DNA from 2 places in the Nakamurella flavida genome. Region 1 is predicted to be linked to the other one. Evidence: riboswitches for the same ligand, from Rfam matches in the RefSeq annotation. Region 1 holds a riboswitch; the other holds the start of a gene.
What was found. Region 1 has a riboswitch for S-adenosylmethionine ahead of J2S58_RS17235 (bifunctional o-acetylhomoserine/o-acetylserine sulfhydrylase). Riboswitches for the same ligand answer to the same signal wherever they lie in the genome.
Positions count from the first base shown of each region.

Region 2: another riboswitch for S-adenosylmethionine. It lies ahead of J2S58_RS16490 (aminotransferase class V-fold PLP-dependent enzyme); the one in region 1 lies ahead of J2S58_RS17235 (bifunctional o-acetylhomoserine/o-acetylserine sulfhydrylase).

Region 1 covers NZ_JAUSQV010000001.1:3,890,849-3,896,562, reverse strand. Annotated here, with positions in the region: gene eno (phosphopyruvate hydratase) at 1-1,017, opposite strand, end outside; gene metX (homoserine O-acetyltransferase MetX) at 1,262-2,362, opposite strand; gene J2S58_RS17235 (bifunctional o-acetylhomoserine/o-acetylserine sulfhydrylase) at 2,400-3,716, opposite strand; SAM riboswitch class IV at 3,802-3,918, opposite strand; gene J2S58_RS17230 (dihydrofolate reductase family protein) at 4,081-4,728, shown strand; gene J2S58_RS17225 (NAD-dependent epimerase/dehydratase family protein) at 4,713-5,699, shown strand.
Region 2 covers NZ_JAUSQV010000001.1:3,718,441-3,724,154, forward strand. Annotated here, with positions in the region: gene J2S58_RS16490 (aminotransferase class V-fold PLP-dependent enzyme) at 62-1,528, opposite strand; SAM riboswitch class IV at 1,568-1,682, opposite strand; tRNA gene J2S58_RS16495 (tRNA-Glu) at 1,872-1,944, shown strand; tRNA gene J2S58_RS16500 (tRNA-Asp) at 2,001-2,074, shown strand; tRNA gene J2S58_RS16505 (tRNA-Phe) at 2,122-2,195, shown strand; gene J2S58_RS16510 (dihydrolipoyl dehydrogenase family protein) at 2,302-3,789, shown strand; gene J2S58_RS16515 (sugar porter family MFS transporter) at 3,862-5,328, opposite strand; gene J2S58_RS16520 (PASTA domain-containing protein) at 5,539-5,714, shown strand, end outside.

The sequences.
Region 1 (5,714 bases):
GATCTGGTTGACCTTCACCAGCAGCGCGTTGGCGGCGCCGCGGGCGATGCCCTCCTCGAGCCGCTCGGGGTTGGTGACGAACAGGTCGTCGCCGACGATCTGGATCTTGTCGCCGAGCTGGCCGGTCATCGAGATCCAGCCCTCCCAGTCGTCCTCGGACAGCGGGTCCTCGATGGAGACGATCGGGTAGCTGGCGACGAGCTCGGAGTAGAACGCGATCATCTCGTCGGAGGTCTTCTTGCCGCCCTCGAAGGAGTAGACGCCCTCGGAGTGGAACTCGGTGGCGGCCACGTCCATGGCCAGCACGATGTCGGTGCCGAAGCCGAAACCGGCCTTCTCGATGGCCTCGGAGATGAGGTCGAGCGCGGCGCGGCTGGAGGCCAGCGCCGGGGCGAAGCCGCCCTCGTCACCCAGACCGGTGGAGAAGCCGGCCTTCTTCAGCACGGACTTGAGCGAGTGGTAGGTCTCCGCACCCCAGCGCAGGGCCTCGCGGAAGGTGGGGGCGCCGATCGGCGCGATCATGAACTCCTGCACGTCGACGCCACTGTCGGCGTGCGCACCACCGTTGACGATGTTCATCATCGGCACCGGGAGGATGTGGGCGTTGGGGCCGCCCAGGTAGCGGAACAGCTCGAGCTCGGCGGACTCGCTGGCGGCGCGGGCCACGGCGAGCGAGACGCCGAGGATGGCGTTGGCCCCGATCCGGCTCTTGTCCGGGGTGCCGTCCAGGTCGATGAGCTTCTGGTCGATGACCCGCTGCTCGATGGCGTCGTAGCCGATCAGCTCGGGGCCGATCTCCTCCAGGACGGCCTCGACGGCCTTCTGCACACCCTTGCCGAGGTAACGGGCCGGGTCGCCGTCACGGAGCTCCACGGCCTCGTGCTCGCCGGTGGAGGCGCCGGACGGGACGGCGGCGCGTCCCAGCGAGCCGTCGTCCAGGGCGACCTCGACCTCCACGGTCGGGTTGCCCCGGGAGTCGAGGATCTCGCGTGCGCCGATGAGTTCGATGGCCGCCACGGGCACATCCCTTCGCTTGCCGGAGGTGTTCGTCTGAGCAGTGCAGGTGCTGAGTTCGGGTGCTGGTGCGGTGACTCCGGACCGGCCGGCCACCCGGGTCACGATCGGACCGGCGGGAGCCTGGCCGGGTACGGGGCCGAGGACAGCCTAGAGCCCTCGGTCCCGCGCTCGTGGCCGGACTCGCCCGCCCCCGACCCGGTGGCCGGCAGGCCACCGTGGGCGCAGTGGGCGGCCCCGACCGGCGTCAGGCGAACGCGGAGCGGACCACCGCGGCGACCTGGTCGGCCTCGATGAGGAACCCGTCGTGCCCGTGGTCGGAGGTGATGGTGAGCAGCGGACGCGCGGTGGGCGCGGTGGCGACGACCGCCCCCTCGGCCGGTCGGTACAGCCGGTCGGAGTCCACGACGGCGACGGTGATCGCGGCCGTGATCATCCCCAGTGCGGCGCGCACCCCGCCGCGCCCCCGCCCCAGGTCGTGGCTGTTCATCGCCTCGGTCAGCACCAGGTAGGAGTGCGGATCGAAGCGGGTACCGAGCTTGCGGCCGTGGTGCTGGAGGTAGGACTCGACGGCGTACCGACCCCCGGTGGCCGGGTCCTCCCCGGGCTGCGGGACGCGGCCGAACCGGGTGTTCAGCTCGTCGGCACTCCGGTAGGTGGCATGGGCGATCTGCCGGGCCACGGCCATCCCGGTCAGCGGGGCGGGGCCGCCGTGGTAGTCCCCGCCCAGGAAGGCCGGGTCGGCCCGGATGGCTGCGAGTTGCGGTGCCGCCCAGGCGATCTGGTCCGCCGAGGCGGCCGCGGTGGTGGCCACGGCGATGACCCGGTCGATCCGGTCGGCGTGCAGGACGCCCCATTCCAGCGCCCGCATGCCGCCCATCGAACCGCCGAGGACGGCGGCGAACCGGGTGATGCCGAGACGGTCGGCCAGCATCGCCTCGGCGGCGACCTGGTCGCGGACGGTCAGCCGGGGGAAGCGGGAACCCCACGCCCGGCCGTCGGGGGCCGGGGACGACGGCCCGGTGCTGCCCCGGCAGCCGCCCAGCACGTTCGCGGCCAGCACGAAGTGCCGGGCCGGGTCCAGTGGCGCGCCGGGCCCGATCAGCCCGTCCCACCAGCCGGGGGTCGGCTGGTCGGGGCCGGTCGGGCCGACCACGTGGGCGTCGCCGGTCAGGGCGTGCAGGACCAGGACGGCGTTGCCGCCGTCGGGGTCGAGCGTCCCCCAGCTCTCGTACGCCATCCGGACCTCGGGGAGCACCGCCCCGGACTCGGTGGTCAGCGGCCCGAGGTCGGCGGACCGACGGCCGGGGCCGGCGCCGTGCGGCACCGACTCCCGGGCCGTCGTCATGGTGACCACCGTGCCGGTGCGCTGGGGCGCGGCCGGCTCAGGACGACTTCGCCGCGGCGAACCCGGCCTCGAGGTCGGCCAGGATGTCGTCGATGTGCTCGATGCCCACGGACAGCCGGATCAGCCCGGGGGTGACGCCGGTGGTGATCTGCTCGGCCGGCGACAGCTGGCCGTGCGTGGTCGACGCCGGGTGGATGACCAACGAGCGCACGTCACCGATGTTGGCGAGGTTGGTGAACAGCTCCAGGGCGTCGGTGAAGGTGGCTCCGGCCTCGACCCCGCCGGCGATCTCGAAGGAGACGATGGGGCCGCCTCCGTGGGGGGCGTACCGCTGCTGCCGTTCGTGCCAGGCGCTGGACTCCAGGCTCGGGTAGGAGACCGAGACGACCTCCGGCCTCTGGGCCAGGAACTCCGCCACCCGGGTGGCGTTGGCGATGTGCCGCTCCATCCGCAGCGACAGCGTCTCGATGCCCTGCGAGATGAGCCAGGCGTTGAACGGGGAGATGGCCGGGCCGAGATCCCGCAGGCCCTGCAGGCGGGCCTTGAAGATGTACGCGACATTGGACTTGAAAAGCCCGTCCGGGCCGAGATCCCGACCCCAGGTCAGGTTGTTGTAGCTCGGGTCGGGGGTGTTGAAGCCCGGGAAACGTTCCGGATCGGCCAGCCAGTCGAAGTTGCCGGAATCGACGATGGCGCCGCCGACGGCCGTGCCGTGACCACCCAGGTACTTGGTCGCCGAATGCACGACGATGTCCACGCCGTGCTCGATCGGCCGGATGAGATACGGCGTGGGCACGGTGTTGTCGACGATCAGCGGCACCCCGGCCGCGTGGGCGACGTCGGCGACCCCGCGGAAGTCGAGCACGTCCAGCAACGGGTTGGACATGGACTCGGCGTAGAAGGCCTTGGTGTTGGGCTGCACCGCCGCCCGCCAGGAATCCAGGTCGTCCGGGTCCTCGACGAATCCGACGGTGATGCCCATCTTCGGCAGCGTGTAGTGGAACAGGTTGTAGGTGCCGCCGTAGAGCCGCGGCGAGGAGACGATGTGGTCGCCGGCCTCGGCCAGGGTGAGGATCGCCAGGGTCTCCGCGGACTGCCCGGAGGCGGTCAGCAGTGCGCCGACCCCGCCCTCCAGGGAGGCGATCCGGTCCTCCACCACGGCCTGCGTGGGGTTCATGATCCGGGTGTAGATGTTGCCCAGTTCCTCCAGCGCGAACAGCTTCCGGCCATGCTCGGAGGAGTCGAAGGCGTACGAGGTGGTCTGGTAGATCGGCAGCGCCCGCGCCTTCGTGGTGGGGTCGGGGCTCTGGCCGGCGTGGATCTGGCGGGTCTCGAAGGACCAGTTCGGGGACATCGTTGCTCCTGCAGGTCGCGTCGACCCGGGCAGGATCCCGGCACTGCGGATCCCACGGCGGAACCGACAGGGTCCGCCCGAGGCGGACCCGCGCTTGCCGGCCGCCGGGGCGGCGGTCGGCCCGGTCATCACCCGGGGCACCCCACCGCGTGTGGAGGGTTGCCGCCCAGCGAGCCGGGGCTTGGCGCTGGGACTCATGACCTGACCGGGATGGTAGCGCCGCCGTCCAGCGCGTGGAGGCCGCCCGACGGCGGCCGGTGTCGAGCTCGTCCTGATGTCGGGACCGGACAGAATGCGATGGCGGGGTCACGCCCGTGATGGCACGGTGTCAGAACCCAGCCCGACCAGCTCACCGGGGGACGCCGTGCGCGAGCTCGTCTACTACGTCGCCACCAGCGTGGACGGGTACATCGCCGACCCGACCGGTGCCTTCGATGCCTTCCCCGTGGAGGGTGACCACATGGCGGTCGTCCTGGACGAATACGCCGACGCCCTGCCCGGACACGTGCTCCGGGCCCTCGGGATCGACCCCCCGGGAACCCGGTTCGACACCGTGGTCATGGGATGGAACACCCTCGCCCCCGCCCTGGCGGCGGGCATCGACAGTCCCTACCCCCACCTCCGGCAGATCGTGGCGAGCCGGCAGGACCGGGATGTGGCGCCGGCCGTCACGCTCACCCACGATCCGGTGGCGACCGTGCGCGCGCTCAAGAAGGAGACCGGCCGATCCATCTGGCTGTGCGGCGGCGGTGAGCTCGCCGCGTCACTGCTCCCCGAGATCGACCGCCTGGTCATCAAGCGCAACCCCCTCGTGTTCGGCGCCGGCATCCCGCTCTTCGGCCGGGCGCCCTACGCCCCCCGCCCCTTCACCCCCGTGTCCGCGCGTGCCTTCCGGTCCGACGTCGTGATCGAGGAATACGTGGCGGCACGCGCGGGCGGGAACGCGGGAGGCGATCCCCGCCAGTCGTCCCCCTCCCCCGCACCTACGCTCACCGCATGCGCATCGCGGTGATCGGCGGCAGTGGCCACATCGGCACGTACCTGGTGCCCCGGCTGGTCCGGGCCGGTCACGAGGTGCTCGCCCTGTCCCGGGGGACGAGCCACCCGTACTCCCCCGACGACGCCTGGTCCTCGGTCACCCGGGTCACGGTCGACCGGACCGCCGAGGACGCGGCCGGCACGTTCGGCGCCCGGGTGGCCGCCCTGGACGCCGACGTGGTCGTCGATCTCATCTGCTTCACCCCCGAGTCCGCCGTCGCCCTGGTCGACGCCCTTCGCGGGCACACGGGACATCTGCTGCACTGCGGGTCGATCTGGCGGTACGGGGTGAGCCACAAGCTGCCGATGCACGAGGACGACACCTCGCCCCCGTTCGGCGAGTACGGCGTGCAGAAGGCGGCCATCGCCGAGCTGCTCGCCGCGGAGACGCGGGGCGGCGGGCTGGTCACCACCGTCGTGCAGCCCGGGCACATCAGCGGCCCCGGCTGGATGCCCATCGGGCCGCTGGGCAACCTCGATCCTGGCGTGTGGCAGGCACTGTGCGCCGGGGAGGAGATCGCCGTCCCCGGCGCCGGGTCCGAACTCCTGCACCACGTGCACGCCGACGACGTGGCCCAGGTGTTCGCCCTGGCCGTCGAGCACCGGGACGCCGCCGCCGGGCAGGCGTTCAACGCGGTGGCGCCGTCGGCGTTGACCGTCCGCGGTTTCCTGGAGATCGCCGCGGGCTGGTTCGACCAGCCCCTGCGCACCCGGTCGGTGAGCTGGGACGAGTTCCGCGCCGGCACAACCGCCGAGTTCGCCGACGCCAGCTGGGAGCACCTGCACCGCAGCCAGTTCGCGTCCCTCGACAAGGCCCGCACCCTGCTCGGTCACGTCCCGATCGCCGAGCCGGAGGAGGCCGTCCGCGAGGGCATCGCGTGGCTGATCGAGCACGGCGAGCTCGAGGTCCGGAACCCGCTGGTGGGCTCCGGACGCCGGTTGTGACGGTCGTCGCGGCCG
Region 2 (5,714 bases), 170 kb from region 1:
GCAGCGGATCCGGGCTTCGTCGTGTCTGCCTGTGCCGCAGGCGTGGGTCATGCGGGCGGGCTCACTGCCAGGGGGCGATGACCGGGGTCGCGCGGTCGTCGATCGCGGGGACGGGGCGTCCGTCACGCACGACGTACTGCAGGCGCGGACCGTGCAGGGCGATCCGGCGGACGGCCGCGATCAGCCGCTCGACGTGCTCGCTGGTGGTGCCCAGGCCGATGGACGCGCGGACCGCCTGCCCGTCGGCGCCGGAGTCGGCGCACCCGGCCGCCCCGAGCAGTCGGCGCACCAGCGGGTGGGCGCAGAAGGCGCCGTCCCGCACGCCGATGCCGTACTCGGCGGACAGGGCGGCGGCGACCAGGGCGGCGGGCCGGTCAGTGACGGTGAACGTCGCCACCCCGATGCCCGGGACCTCGTCCGCCTCCGATCCCGGGCCGTCCGGGCGGCCCGACCCGCCGGAGCCGAAGAGGGTGTGCACGGTGACGCCGGGGATCGCGGACAGGCCGTCGCGCAGGCGGTCGGTGAGCAGGTGTTCGGCGGTGGCCAGGGCCTCGTGGTCGGCTCCGGCCAGCAGGTGGCAGGCGGTGGCCAGGGCGACCGCGCCCAGCACGTTCGGGGTGCCGGCCTCGTGCCGTTCGGGGACCGGCTTGAAGGTGACCGCGTCGTCGGTGACGGTGGCGGTGGCCCCGCCGCCCAGCAGGTACGGATCAGCCTGGTCGAGCCAGTCGGCCGGGCCGACGAGCGCCCCGGTGCCGTAGGGCGCGTACAGCTTGTGCCCGGACAGCGCGACGTAGTCCACGCCCAGTTCGGTGATGGAGAACGGGCGGTGCGGCGCGAGCTGGGCGGCGTCGAGGGCCACCCGGGCCCCCCGGGAGCGGGCCACCGCGGCCAGCTCACCGACGGGCCACAGCTCACCGGTGACGTTGGAGGCGCCGGTGATGACGAGCAGGGCGGGGCCGGCGGGCCGCCGGCGCAGGGCGTCGTCGACCAGGGCGACCGCCTCGGCGGGGGAGGCCGGGGCCGGGAGGCGGATCACGTGGTGATGCACCCAGGGCAGCAGGGCGGCGTGGTGCTCGGTCTCGAACACGACCACGGTCGTCCGCGCGGGCAGGCAGTGGGCCAGCAGGTTCAGCGAGTCGGTGGTGTTCCGGGTGAAGATCACCGCGTCGGTGGGTCGGCCGCCGACGAAGTCCCGGACGGGCCGCCGGGCGCCCTCGTACAGCTCGGTGCAGACCCGGGAGTGCCAGCCGGCGCCCCGGTGGACGCTGGCGTACTGCTCGACGACGGCGGCCACCGTGCGCTCCACCGCGGCCAGCGCGGGAGCCGACGCGGCCGCGTCCAGGTTGGCGTACTCGATGTGCCCGCCGCCGGCCAGCGGCACCGTGCGTCCGGCGCCGGACAGCTCGAGACCGGGGGCGTGCGGGTGGCGGACGACGCGGGGGGCCGGCCGGGCCGGCGTCGTCCAGCGCAGGGCGGGGACGGCGTCCAGGGCGGCGGCCAGATCGGGGCGATCCAGGAGCAGAGTCATCGGAGATGTCCCTCATGCCGGGGACCAGGGTGTTCGCCGGGTCCGCGCTTGCCCGAACGCGCAGCGCGCCGGGCCAGGTCGTCATCCGGGGCACCCCGCCGCGGGGGAGGGTTGCCGGTCAGCAAGCCGGAGCTACGCGCTGACACTCATGACCTATCGCCGGGAACGCTAGCAAACCCCCGGCGGTTCGTCACCCCCGATCCGATGGGAGAGGGGTGGGTGGACCCGTCGATCGTCGTGCCCGCGCCGGGGTGCGGGTATCGTTTTGGAAGTCACCGACGGCCTGCCGTATGCTTTCCAAGCTCCCAACGGCCAGCCGTTGGAGGCGGGTTTTACCGGCCCAGCCCCCATCGTCTAGCGGCCTAGGACGCTGCCCTTTCAAGGCGGTAGCACGGGTTCGAATCCCGTTGGGGGTACGGCAAGTCGGACCGGATTCATCCGGTACGGTTGTCCAGCACGACGAGGTTCACCAGGCCCCGTAGCGCAGTTGGTTAGCGCGCCGCCCTGTCACGGCGGAGGTCGCGGGTTCAAGTCCCGTCGGGGTCGCAGTACCTGGGCCGGATCCGAGTTCTCTCGGGTCCGGCCCGCTTCATGGCCAGGTAGCTCAGTCGGTACGAGCGTCCGCCTGAAAAGTGGAAGGTCGCCGGTTCGATCCCGGCCCTGGCCACCGCACGTCAGCCCCCGTCTCGCCCCGGCGAGCGGGGGCTGACTGCTGTTCCGGTCCGATCGGTCCCCACCTGTGCCGCTCGGAGTCGTCCGCCTACCGTGGGGTCATGAGCAACGCCACCCCGGCCGGAGCAGCCGACACGCAGGACACCTGGGACGTCATCGTCATCGGCGGTGGTCCGCCCGGGGAGATCGCCGCCCAGTACGCGATCCAGGGCAGTGACCGCACGGCGGTCATCGTCGAGCAGGAACTGGTCGGCGGGGAGTGTTCGTACTGGGCGTGCATGCCCAGCAAGGCCCTGTTGCGCCCGGTCGAGGTGCTGGCCACGGCCCGGCACCTGCCCGGGGTGCAGAGCCTGGTCGGCGACCACTCCCTGGACGCCGGGGCCACCCTGGCCCGTCGGGATTCCTTCGCGGAGCACGACGACACCTCCCAGGTGAAGTGGGCCAACGGCATCGGCATCGACGTCGTGCGCGGGCGCGGCCGGCTGGCCGGGGTCCGCACGGTCGCGGTGACGGCGTCCGACGGCTCCGTCCGCACGCTGACGGCTCGTCTCGCCGTGGTGCTGGCCACCGGAACCACGGCCACCGTGCCCGACCTGCCGGGTCTGCGCGACGCCCTGCCGTGGACCTCGCGGGACGCGACGAACGTCCACCAGGTGCCGCGGCGGATGGCCGTCATCGGCGGCGGGGTGGTGGCCTGCGAGGCGACGACGTGGTTGCGCGCCCTGGGCGTGGACGAGCTGACCGTCATCGGCAGCGCCCCGACGCTGCTGGGGAAGAACGAGCCGTTCGCCGGCGAGCTGGTGCTCGAGGCGTTCCGGAAGTCCGGCGTGACCGTGCATCTGGGCGCCCGGGTGGACGCGGTCTCCCGCCGCGATCCGCAGGACACCGGCGAGGGGAACATCCACGGCGGGGAGATCGAGGTCTCCTTCGGCGGGCGGAGCATCGTCGTGGACGAGCTCCTCGTCGCGGCCGGGCGGACCCCGGGAAGCCGTGACCTGGGCCTGGACACCGTCGGGGTGGACACGTCCGACAGCCACGGTTTCGTCACCGTCGACGACCACCTGAGCGTGGTCGGGGTGGGCGGCGATTGGCTCTACGGCGTCGGTGATCTCACCGGGCGCGCGCTGCTGACCCACATGGGCAAGTACCAGGCCCGGATCGCCGGGGCGGTGATCGCCGCCCGGGCCGCCGGCAAGCCGGTGGACGGGCCGCGGACCACCGACCGCGCCGATCACGGACAGGTGCCGCAGGTGACCTTCACCCACCCGCAGGTGGCCTCGGTCGGCCCGACCGAGCAGGCCGCGCGGGACGCCGGGATCGACGTAGAGACCGTCGAGTACGACATCGCCTCCGTGGCCGGCGCCGCGCTCCTGGAGGACGGGTACACCGGCCGGGCGAAGCTCGTCATCGACCGGGCCACCGACACCCTGGTCGGCGCGACGTTCGTCGGCACGGACATCGCCGAGCTGCTGCACTCCGCGACGGTGGCCGTGGTCGGCAAGGTGAGCATGGAGGACCTGTGGCACGCGGTGCCGTCCTACCCGACGGTCAGCGAGGTCTGGCTCCGCCTGCTGGAGTCGCGCGGCTGAGCGACACGGCGATGCACGAAGGGGCCCCGCGTGAGCGGGGCCCCTTCGTGTCTGCGGTCCTGGACGGACGGATCAGCTCTTCCTGACCCGCTGACGGGTCTCCATCGTCATGTCCTCGAGTTCCATGCCCTTGGTCTCCGGGATCTTGGCGAACACGAAGAAGAACGACAGCAGGGCGAACGCGGCGTACATCCCGTAGGCGACGGCCAGGCTGAGATCGGCCAGCGGCTGGAAGGTCTCGGTCACCGCGAAGTTGACGATCCAGTTCGTCGCGGTGGCGATGGCCATGGCCTGGGCGCGGATGCGGTTGGGGAACATCTCACCCAGCAGCACCCACATCACCGGGCCCCACGAGCCACCGAAGAAGACGACGAACAGGTTGGCCGCGATGAGGGCGATCGTGCCCCAGGCGCCGGGCAGGCTGACCGCCTCCTTGCCGTCCGCGCCGATGGTGGTGATCGACTGCGAGAAGGCCAGGGCCATGGTGCCGAGCGAGAGGAACATGCCGATCGAACCGACCAGCAGCAGGATGCGGCGGCCGATCCGGTCGACCAGGAAGATCGCCACGATGGTGACGACGACGTTGGTCACCGAGGAGATCACCGAGATGGTGAAGGACTGGCTCTCGTCGAAACCGACTGCGCGCCAGAGCGTGACGGAGTAGTAGAAGATCACGTTGATGCCGACGAGCTGCTGGAACGCGGCCAGCAGGATGCCGACCCAGACGATGGGGTGCAGGCCGAACCGCGGGCCGCGGAGGTCGGCGAAGCTCGGCTTGTCCTCCCGCTGCAGCGACTTGCGGATGTCGGCCACACGCTCCTGGATGGCGGCCGGGGAGTCGCCGAGCACCTTGGTCAGGACGCGGGTGGCGGCGTCCTCCTTGCCGCGGGCGACCAGGAACCGGGGCGACTCGGGGATGCCCAGGGACAGCACGCCGTAGACGACCGACGGGATCACCCCGACGAGGAACATCCAGCGCCAGGCCTCCAGGCCCAGCCAGATCTCCGCCGAGGCGCCGCCGTTGATGCCCTGCAGCCAGTTGTTCGACAGCTGCGAGACGAAGATGCCGATGACGATGGCCATCTGCTGCAGCGACGACAGCCGCCCCCGCAGGTGGGCCGGGGCGACCTCGGAGATGTAGGTGGGCCCGATGACCGAGGCCACGCCGATGCCCAGGCCACCGATGAATCGCCACACGGCGAGATCCCAGGCGGCGAAGGCCACACCGGAACCGATGGACGACACCAGGAACAGGACTGCGCCGATGAGCATGACGCGCGGGCGGCCGAGGCGGTCGGCCATCCGCCCGGCGAACCAGGCGCCGACGGCCGAGCCGATGAGCGCGATGCCCACCACGAAACCACTGGCGAAAGTGCCGAGCTGGAACCGGCCGTTGATCGATTCGACGGCCCCGTTGATGACGGCGGTGTCGAAGCCGAAGAGGAAACCGCCGACAGCCGCGGCGATGGAGATCGCGGTGGCCTTCCCGGCGTGCTGCTTGATGGGGTTGACGTCGTCGGAACGTGCGGGTGTGGCCATGGCGTCTCCTCGCCTCGCGGTGCTGCTTGGAGGTCGCGACCGCCATGCCCAGGCGTCGGGGCCTCCCCGCGCGTCAATGTAGACCCGCGTGATCGTCACGGCGAGTGTCGGTGCCGACGCAACGGGTCTCGTTTCCGTCACTGTTCCGGGGGCTGCCGCGGGCGTGAACCGGGCCGTTCGGGGAATGCGCGCGGAAGATACGGTGCCCCCATGCAGATGCCCGGTGTCCCCGTGCCCGATGTCGTCGGCCTGCCGCTGGAAGCGGCGCGGTCGGTGGTGGTCTCGTCCGAGTTGCTCGTGGCCGCGCCGGATCCGGACGGCCCGCCGCTGGATGCGCTGGCCGGCCCGGCCGCGGTCGTCACGGCCCAGGATCCGGCTCCCGGCGG